DNA from 3 places in the Arthrobacter sp. SIMBA_036 genome. Region 1 is predicted to be linked to each of the others. Evidence: predicted binding sites of a transcription regulator. Region 1 holds the regulator's gene; each other region holds the start of a gene.

The links. The regulator Rex, encoded in region 1, represses fermentation and respiration genes when NADH is low (regulators of the CRP and FNR family bind a similar motif). The targets are predictions, from matches to a motif close to CTTGTGAANNNNTTCACAAG.
Region 2: a site for Rex is predicted at 1,217-1,236, ahead of SB659_RS10105 (queuosine precursor transporter). Genes of this name have one in related genera too.
Region 3: a site for Rex is predicted at 1,781-1,800, ahead of SB659_RS12890 (glyceraldehyde-3-phosphate dehydrogenase). Genes of this name have one in related genera too.

The regions. Positions count from the first base shown of each region.
Region 1 covers NZ_JAWRXG010000010.1:53,535-56,809, reverse strand. The annotation lists gene SB659_RS14325 (hypothetical protein) at 1-353, shown strand, start outside; gene SB659_RS14320 (hypothetical protein) at 605-1,387, shown strand; gene SB659_RS14315 (redox-sensing transcriptional repressor Rex) at 1,448-2,155, opposite strand; gene SB659_RS14310 (glutaredoxin family protein) at 2,231-2,485, opposite strand; gene SB659_RS14305 (HAD family hydrolase) at 2,592-3,275, shown strand, end outside.
Region 2 covers NZ_JAWRXG010000006.1:118,413-121,687, reverse strand. The annotation lists gene SB659_RS10110 (cytochrome b/b6 domain-containing protein) at 263-1,192, shown strand; gene SB659_RS10105 (queuosine precursor transporter) at 1,385-2,095, shown strand; gene tgt (tRNA guanosine(34) transglycosylase Tgt) at 2,097-3,275, opposite strand, start outside.
Region 3 covers NZ_JAWRXG010000008.1:216,448-219,722, forward strand. The annotation lists gene SB659_RS12890 (glyceraldehyde-3-phosphate dehydrogenase) at 73-1,560, opposite strand; RNA gene rnpB (RNase P RNA component class A) at 1,836-2,225, opposite strand; gene SB659_RS12900 (YaaA family protein) at 2,305-3,069, shown strand; gene SB659_RS12905 (zinc ribbon domain-containing protein) at 3,086-3,275, opposite strand, start outside.

The DNA.
Region 1 (3,275 bases):
CACTCCTGTTCGGACTGATCGGGTTCTTCGCGATCATTGCCGCGTTTGCGTTCATCCCGGGCTTAGCCGCCGTCCTCCTCGTTCTTTTGCTCCTGAGCCTGGCGGTGGCAGTTGCCCAAATTGTCCTTGCCATGAAGATGAAAGAGGGCAAAGAGTGGGCAAGGCTTGCACTGACCGTCTTGGCTGTTGTCTCGTTGCTGCTTGCGATTATCGGATCTGCCAGCGCTGGCGGTTATGGGGCGGGCAGCTTGGGCAGCAACTGGTTCGGATTCCTGGTCAGTGCGGTCGCCGTCGTCCTGATGTGGCTGCCGAACTCGCAGCTCTGGTTCAAGGCAGTGCGGGGTAACGCATAGCGGAACCCGGGCCTCGTCGGAAGCTCGCGACGGAACACCATTCCAAGGCCGCGGCCGTCCCCGGACGGCTGCGGCCTTCATCGTGGAAGTACGCCTTTCATGATGATTTTGCGACGACGGCGGAAAAGGTGCGTGGGATCACGAACACCCTCTGCGCAGGGGGGTACGGTGGAATCAGAACCACGCTGGGGGCAGGGTCGTTTTGCTGATCCCGGCGGCCGAACCAGCAGTCGAACGAGCAAAGGAATGCCATGAGCAACCCGCCCCTCCCGCCCACCAACCCGGGCGACACCAACCACCCCCAGCCACCGGGCGCCCCACAGTACGGTCAGGCGTCCCCGCCCCCTGCCCCGCAGTACGGTCAGGTCTCCCCTCCGCCCGCGCCACAGTACGGCCAGGCTTCCCCGCCGCCCGCCGCGCCGCAATACGGCCAGGCCTCCCCGCCGCCCGCCGCGCCGCAATACGGCCAGGCCTCCCCGCCCCCAGCGCCGCAATACGGCCAGGTCTCCCCGCCCACGGCACCGATGTACAACCAACCGATGAGCTGGCCCAGTGAAGCAGCAGCATCCGCAACGGGCGTGCCCCAGCTGGTCAACGTCTCCTTTTGGATGCTCCTTGGTTGCGCTCTCTTGACGCTGATTTCGCTACCACTCACCATCGTGATGCTCAATTCCAGCGCGGGCCAATCGATGGTGGAACAGGCCATCCAAGCTCAGGGCACGCAGGATCCCGCGGTTACAGTGAGCAACCTCATCAACTTGGCGATTACCTTCCTGGTCATCATTTCGATCATCATGATCGGCCTCTACACTTTGGTTGCCTTCAAGATCCGGCGCGGTAAGAACTGGGCACGCATCCTGGGCACGGTCCTCGCCGCGCTTTCACTGCTGGGGCTTGCGCAGTTGGGCTTGACCACCATCACGATCCTCTTGGGTATCGCCGCCATCGTGTTGCTGTACCTGCCGTCGTCGGCACCGTACTTCCGCAAGGCCAAGCCCTTCAGTGGCGCGTTCCAGAACCCCTACGGCAACTAGGAAGCATCCAGCAACGAACTATCCAGCAACGAACTATCGCGGGCGGAGACCCGGCTCTGGCTAAACGGCCTGGCCCGGCGTCTGCGCCCGCTGTGCGTGGTAGGCCAGAATCTGCAGCTCCGTGGCCATGTCCACCTTGCGCAGGTTGACGTGGGGCGGCACCTGGAGGAGCACCGGGGCGAAGCTGAGGATGCTCCTGATTCCCGCGGCTATCACCCGGTCGCACACTTCCTGGGCAACCGTGGCCGGCAATGCAAGCACCACCATGTTTGTGTGGGTCCGTGCCAGGACACGTTCGAGCTCGGCGGAATCACTGACACGGAGCCAGCCCACCTCGTTACCGATCACCATGGGATCGGCGTCGAAGATCGCCACGACGTCGAAACCCCGGGACTCAAAACCGCCATACCTGGCCAGGGCTTTTCCGAGGTTACCGGCACCGACGATCGCGACCTTCCAGTCGTGTGTCAGTCCGAGCGCAGCCGCAATGTGACGGCTTAAGTACTGGACCTCGTACCCCACACCGCGGGTTCCGTACGAACCTGCGTAGGAGAGGTCCTTGCGGAGGGTGGAGGAGCTGACACCCGAGGCCTCGGCAAGTGCTTCCGAGGATACCCGTTCCACACCTTCAGCCAGCAGGGAATTGAGCGCACGCAAATAGAGGGTCATCCGGGCCACAGCCGCGGGCGGGATCTGCCTCTTGGCAGGATCGTTGCCTTCGGTTGCTGCTCCCGGGGACGGTTCCAGAGCAGTCACGGTACTCTCCATTGCATCGCTTCGTTGTTCCACTCTATGGCTCCGCGGCGAAACTGAACAAAAGCTGCTGCTCCCGGTATCGGAGGGTCAGCGTGCCATGGCCTTCTTGATGGTCCGGGCCAACCTTTGTTCGTCGATCTTCCAGAAATCGCGCTGGATGCCGTCGACCAACACCACGGGAATCTCCTCCGCGTACTGCTCCTGCAAGCCGGCGTCGTCGTCGATCCTTCGCTCCGCCCACGGGACGCCCAGCGCTGCAGTGACACGCTCGACGGCGGTACGCGCCTCGGCGCAAAGGTGGCAGTCAGCTTTGGTGAGGAGAACGACGTCGGGAATGGACATGCCTCAACGGTATCCCCACCACCCTCTTCCACGCCCATCTCATGCACACTGCTCGCGCTCCAGTGCGGCGAAGCACGGGGACCCGGCAATTGACTAGACTCAAGGCATGCCCGAGGAGAAGAACGCCGCTGTGGTCGCAGACGCGCAACTGCAGAAGCACACAGGCGAAGCGGCCTTCTTCGACGTGGACAACACCCTCATGAAGGGCGCGAGCCTTTTCCACGTGGCACGCAAGATGTACGAGCGCAAAGCCTTCACACTCAGCCAGGCAGCCGGTTTCGCGTGGAAACAATTCAAGTTCGTCATGCGCGGCGAGACCTTGCAAGATGTCCATGCCGTGCGCGATTCTGCGCTGACGCTCGCGGCCGGGATCTCGGTGGAAGACATCAAGGCCCTGGGCGAAGAAGTGTACGACGAAATGATCGAATCCCGGATCTGGCCCGGAACCAAGGCACTGGCCGAACAGCACCTCCGAGTGGGCCGGAAGGTGTGGCTTGTGACAGCCACTCCGGTTGAGGTTGCCACTGTCATCGCCACAAGGCTCGGACTCACGGGAGCACTCGGTACCGTGGGCGAAGTCAGTGATGGGATGTACACCGGTAAGCTCGTGGGCGACATCCTGCATGGTCCGGCGAAGGCCGTGGCAGTACAACTAGTGGCGGAGCGCGAAGGACTGGACCTCGATCATTGCTGGGCTTACAGCGATTCCGCCAACGACATCCCCTTGCTCACCATGGTGGGACACCCTGTGGTTATCAACCCCGATGGAAAGCTTCGCCGGCACGCCCGC
Region 2 (3,275 bases), on a different contig from region 1:
ACCGGTTACTTCCTGGAATCCTACCTTCCAAGAATTCCACATAGCCAACCCCAAACCTTGACGCATGCTGAAGCGGCAGGAAATAATTCTGGAAGTCGGTTCTAGAAAGACATGTTCCGGCTTATCCCCGAATGCTGCGATTTTTGACGTCGAACGCCCCGAAACCCCGGTGGACGTTTTCCCCGTCGGGCTGCAACTGGTTGAATCTCTACGAGAGCGCCAACTGGTCGCACGCCAACAAGCCAGAGAGGAACGCGGCCTGATGTCCGTTTCAAGCAAGTCGTCCGGGATTACGTCGAACAGGTGGTTCAAACCCGTCGTCGTTACGGTAGGGGCCCTCGTGGTAGCGCTCATCCTGGTGTTGGTTGCCCAATGGCTCAGGACCCTTCAACCGGTCCAGCAGTTCCTCAGGGACTACCCGGGGCACTCCGCCATTCCTGAAGGAACACCCACGGGCTTCCCGGCGTGGCTCGGCTGGCAACACTTCCTCAACATGTTCTTCATTGTCCTGATCATCCGTTCGGGGTGGCAGGTCCGAACCACTACGCGCCCTCCGGCGTACTGGACCAGGAACAACAAAGGGCTGATCAAGACCAAGAATCCGCCTACCAAGATCAGTTTGGACCTGTGGTTCCACCTGACTTTGGACGCCCTCTGGATGCTGAACGGCCTCATCTTCATCGTGTTGCTCTTCGCCACAGGCCAGTGGTTGAGGATCGTTCCCACCAACTGGGACGTCTTCCCGAACGCGCTCTCGGCCGGGCTGCAGTATGCCTCGTTGAACTGGCCGCTGGAGAATGGCTGGAACAACTACAACAGCCTGCAGCTGCTGACCTATTTCCTTACCGTCTTCATTGCCGCGCCGCTGGCCATCATCACCGGTATCCGGATGTCCGGGGCCTGGCCCAAGAAGGCAGCGGTCAACAAGGTCTACCCCATTGAAGTGGCGCGAAGGATCCACTTCCCGGTGATGATCTACTTTGTGGCTTTCGTGATCGTTCACGTGACCTTGGTACTGGCCACCGGAGCGCTGAACAACCTGAACCATATGTACGCCTCAAGCAACGACGACAACTGGTGGGGTTTCGGTATCTTTGCCGCGTCCATCGTCGTTACCGCCGCTGCTTGGTTCCTGGCCAGCCCGTTGTTCCTCCGGCCCGTGGCGTCCCTGATGGGTAAGGTCTCCCGCTAGGACGCACCACCCAGCCGCAACGCACCCGTCAATGCTTTCTCTACGGAGTTGGTTTGGGGGTGCTGGTTTGGAGGTGCCGGGGTGGGAGAATGAAAGTCGGTGCCGGGCGTGATGCCCCACCGACCAGTGCTAATACAGCGGGGCTTCCTCCTCACCAGGGCGCCTGCGCAAACCACTATGAACGGATGACCCATGACCACGCCTTCCGGCTCCAGTACCCTGAGCAGGCCAGCGCCGCGCTTCGCCTCGATCGGATCGCCCAACTTTGGCATCCTTCTGGCCATCATGGCTGTAGTGCTGATCCTGTCCAACATCGGGGCTTCCAAGGGCGTTGTCATCGGCCCGATCATCACCGACGGTGGGTTCTTCCTCTTTCCCTTGGCCTACATCCTCGGTGACGTCATGAGCGAGGTCTATGGTTTCAGGGCCAACCGCAAGGCCATCTTCACCACGTTCACCCTCTCGGTGTTCGCCTCGCTCTGCTACTGGGTCATCATCGCGCTCCCCGGCTTCAACGACGATTTCGGAACCGCCAAGCAAGCAGCCATCGAGGGCGCTTTGGGCCCGGTTCCCCAGATTGTCCTTGCCTCGCTCCTTGCATTCCTCACGGGTCAGACCATCAACTCATGGATACTCGTGAAGATGAAGGCGCGGTCGGGTGAAAAATCCCTGTGGGCCCGCCTCATGGGCTCCTCCGGCGTGGGCGAATTCGTGGACACACTGATCTTTTGCAGCATCGCGGCCTCGGTCATCGGCATCACAGACGTCGGTTCGTTCGTCAATTACGTCCTTGCAGGCTTCCTGTACAAGACCGGCGTGCAGTACCTGTTGGTTCCGGTGACTGTCCTGGTGGTGCGTTGGATCAAGAAGCGGGAGCCGAGCTACGGCTTGGTTGCGGCGTAGCCTACGAGTAGTACCTACCAAGGGTCTCCGCCTTGAACTCGAAGAAGTCCCCTGACTCGATGGCAAGCCGGGCATCATCGACCATTTTCACCACGAAACGTTCATTGTGGATTGAGATGAGGGTGGCAGAGAGCATCTCCTTGGCCTTGTACAGGTGGTGGATGTAGGCGCGGGAGTAGTTGGCGCAGGCGTAGCAGTCACAGCTGTCCTGCAGCGGCCCAAAGTCTTTCTTGTAACGCGCCCCGGACAGGTTGAAGCGGCCAGAGGGTGTGTAGAACGCGGAATTCCGGGCAACACGAGTGGGGGAGACGCAATCGAAAGTGTCTGCTCCGTTTTCGATGGCCGTGAAGATATCGTCCGGCTCGGAAATTCCCAGCAGGTGCCGGGGCTTGTCCTCGGGAAGTTCCTCGTTACACCACCGGACGATCGTGCCGAGGTTTTCCTTCTCCAACGCCCCGCCGATTCCGTACCCGTCAAAAGGCATGCTGCCCAGGTCCTGGCACGCTTTGCGCCGAAGGTCCTCGTACTGGGCGCCCTGAATGACGCCGAATAACGCCTGATACGGTTTGCCGACCCGCCCGGACGTCAGCCGCTCATGCTCGGCCAGGCACCGAAGAGCCCACAGCCGTGTCCGTTCAAGGGACTCTTCCTGGTAACCCCGCGAGTTCTGCAACGTTGTGAGCTCATCGAACGCGAACATGATATCGGCGCCGATTTGATGCTGGACCTGCATGGAGATCTCCGGTGAGAAGCGGTGCAGGTCCCCGTTCAAGTGCGACTTGAACCAGACGCCGTCGTCGTCGATGTGCGCCAAGCGTTCCTTGCCCGGGGCCACCGCGTCATCCGGGCCTGAGTTGTCCACGTTCTTCATGTCGATGACCTTCTTGAACCCCGAGCCCAAGCTCATCACCTGGAATCCGCCCGAGTCCGTAAAGGTGGGACCGGACCAGTTCATGAAAGCACCCAAACCACCCGCGGCGTCGAGAATCTCCGGTCCAGGCTGAAGGTACAGGTGGTACGCGTTGGCGAGCACTGCCTGCGCGCCCAGTTGTGCGATGGACTCCGGGAGGACGGCCTTGACCGTCGCTTTAGTCCCGACGGCGATGAACGCGGGCGTCTGGATGGTTCCGTGCGGCGTTGTGATGGTCCCGGTCCTGCCCAGGAAGGCGCCGCCGTTGGC
Region 3 (3,275 bases), on a different contig from region 1:
ATGCCCATTCTGGACAGAATTCCCGACCGTTTCCAGTGAACAGGCCGGGAATCCCACGACTATTTCAGGCAATCAGGCGCCAGCGCCCTCAAGCACTGCGATAGGCGCCACAACGTCCCGCGCGGGGAAGGACGGCGGGTTGACGCCGGCCATTTCTTCCATGACGCGGACTACTTGGCAGGAGTAGCCGAACTCGTTGTCGTACCAGACGTAGAGTATGAGGTTTTTGTCGTTGGAGATGGTTGCGAGCCCGTCCACGATGCCTGCCCGGCGGGAGCCGACGAAGTCCGTGGACACGACGTCCGGGGAGTCGATGTAGTCGATCTGCTTGCGGAGTTCGGAGTGGAGGGACATCTCGCGGAGGTAATCGTTGACCTCATCACGGGTGGTGCCGTTCTCGAGGTTGAGGTTCAGGATGGCCATGGACACATCCGGGGTGGGAACACGGATGGCGTTACCGGTGAGTTTGCCCTGCAATTGCGGCAGTGCTTTGGCTACGGCCTTGGCGGCCCCGGTCTCGGTGATGACCATGTTCAACGCCGCCGAACGGCCCCGGCGGTCGCCCTTGTGGAAGTTATCGATCAGGTTCTGGTCGTTGGTGAACGAGTGGACCGTTTCGACGTGGCCGTGAACGATGCCGAACTTGTCGTTGATGGCCTTCAGCACCGGGGTGATCGCGTTGGTGGTGCACGAGGCGGCGGTGACGATCGTGTCGTCGTCGTTGATGTCGCGGTGGTTGATGCCGTGGACGATGTTCTTCAGCTCGCCCTTGCCCGGGGCGGTGAGCAGGACACGGGCCACGCCGTTGCTCTGCAGGTGCTGGGAAAGGCCTTCGGCGTCACGCCAGCGGCCGGTGTTGTCCACCACCAGGGCGTCTTTGATCCCGTAGGCGGTGTAGTCCACGGTGGCGGGGTTGTCCGAGTAGATGACTTGGATCTGCACACCGTTGGCGGTGATGGTGTTGGCGTCCTCATCCACCCTGATGGTGCCCTCGAAGGAACCATGCACGGAGTCCCGGCGCAGCAGGCTGGCACGCTTGACCAGATCGTTCTCGGCGCCCTTGCGGACCACGATCGCCCGGAGCCGCAGACCGTGCCCGCCGCCGGCCTTCTCGATCAGGATACGGGCCAACAACCGCCCGATACGCCCGAAACCGTACAGCACGACGTCGGTGCTGGTACGGTCATCAGCGCCGCGCTTCCCAACAATCTCGGCAAGCTCGCCACGCAGGTACTCATCGAGCGAGGCGCCGTTGCCTTCTACCCGGTACTTCTCCGTCAAACGTGCAATGTCAATGGCCGCCGCGCCAAGGTCCAGCTCAGCCAAGGCATTCAGCAACGGAGCCGTTTCCTCAAGGAGGAGCTCGGTGTTGCTCATCCGGCGGGCAAAGCGGTGTGCCTTCAGGATGTTCATGGTGGATTTATTGATCAGGCTGCGGCCGTGGATGCTGGTGACCACGTTGTTTTCCCTGTACAACCGGCCGATCACTGGAATCATCGCCTCGGCGAGAGCCTCCCGGCCCATCCACTTATCAAGACAAGAATCTGACGTCTGGCTCACAGAACTACCTTCCTTGGGTCAACTACATACGTCCTCGTATGCAGATGGCGGCCGCCCGGAGTAATCCTGCGGCACTGGCACTGGCCGGGCTTCGGTCCGCCCACAGCACCTTGAACGAGAACAAAGAAAAATCCGCCGGCTGCGAACGCAGTCCCGGCGGCAGAACTTCCACGTTCAGGAACCATTCTACGGGGAGGACCCTGCCAGCTATCTGCCAGCTGGCGTGAAATCACTCACACGGGTCTGATGTCGGCAGGAAAGTGCGCGGTAATAAATGGATGGGTTGACCGATACGCCGGGTTCTGTCATCCCGATCCGTTGCCGGAACGGGAGTGGCGGCCATCCATCTACGAACGCCGTTGCCGACGCCCTCCAGCAGCCTACCCGGACACTCGGGCGGGCAGCCCTCAAACGTGTCCTGTCTGGCCTTGCTCCGGGTGGGGTTTACCTAGCCTCCCCGGTCACCCAGGGAGCTGGTGGTCTCTTACACCACCGTTTCACCCTTACCTGCCGTTCACGGTGCGGGCACCGATGAAGCAGGCGGTCTGTTCTCTGTGGCACTGGCCTGCGGGTTACCCCGAGTGGGCGTTACCCACCACCCTGCCCTGTGGAGCCCGGACGTTCCTCGAGCCACTTCCGTGGCGCGCGACCGCCTGGTCAACCCATCCGCGCTCCAGTCTACCGGCGTCTTGCCCGGCCGAATTCTCCGCGAGTTCCACCCGTAAATCCGGCTAGTATCGTCTGGTGCTGATTCTGCTGCCGCCATCTGAAGGCAAGACCCCCGCGGTGAAGGGCTCCGCCGTCGACTGGGAGTCCCTCAGCTTCCCGGAACTGAATCCTTGCCGCGCAAAAGTGCTGGAATCCCTCGGGACAGTCAGCTCGCACCAGGACGCCCTCGCGTTGCTGGGGGTGGGCGCTTCGCTGCGGGACGACGTCGAACGCAATACCCGCCTGCATGCCGAGCCGGCAGCTCCTGCGCATCAAGTGTATTCGGGGGTGCTGTACGACGCCCTCGGTTTCAAGAGCATGACCCCGACGCAGCGCCGCAAAGCGATCGACTCAGTGCTGGTCATTTCGGCGTTGTGGGGCGCTATCGGCTTTGGCGACCACGTGCCCGCCTACCGGCTTTCCATGGGAACCGCACTGCCCGACGTCGGACGCCTCGCCTCGTTCTGGAAGCCGCACCTCAACGCCGCCCTCGCCAAGCGCGCGGAAGGTGAATTGGTGGTGGATTGCCGTTCCAGCACATATGCCGCTGCTTGGGCTCCGCCGCCAGCGCAGACGGTCAATGTCAACGTGTTCACTGAGGCACGTGGCAAGCGAACGGTGGTCAGCCACTTCGCCAAGCACACCCGCGGCGAGCTGGCCCGCCACCTCTTGACCAGGCGCGGCAAGGCACCGGCCACCCCGGATCAGTTGGCCAAGGCAGCCCGGGAAATTTGGACCGCGGAACTTGAGATCGGAACGGCGCGTAAACCACACGCGCTGAACATCATTCTCTCCAGTTAATTCCCAGCGGGATGGTTCAGTTCCATTCCGCCGAACGTACGAGGATGCATCCGGAATCCGGGCAGAAAACAATCTCATCGTCCGCCGCTGCCCTGACCTCAGCCAGGTCACCGGGGCTCAGCATCATGCCCGACCCCTCGGACTTGCCATGGAAGAGCCGCGCGGCGCCTACTCCCCGCTTGGCGATAGTCTTCTCGTAAACAGCG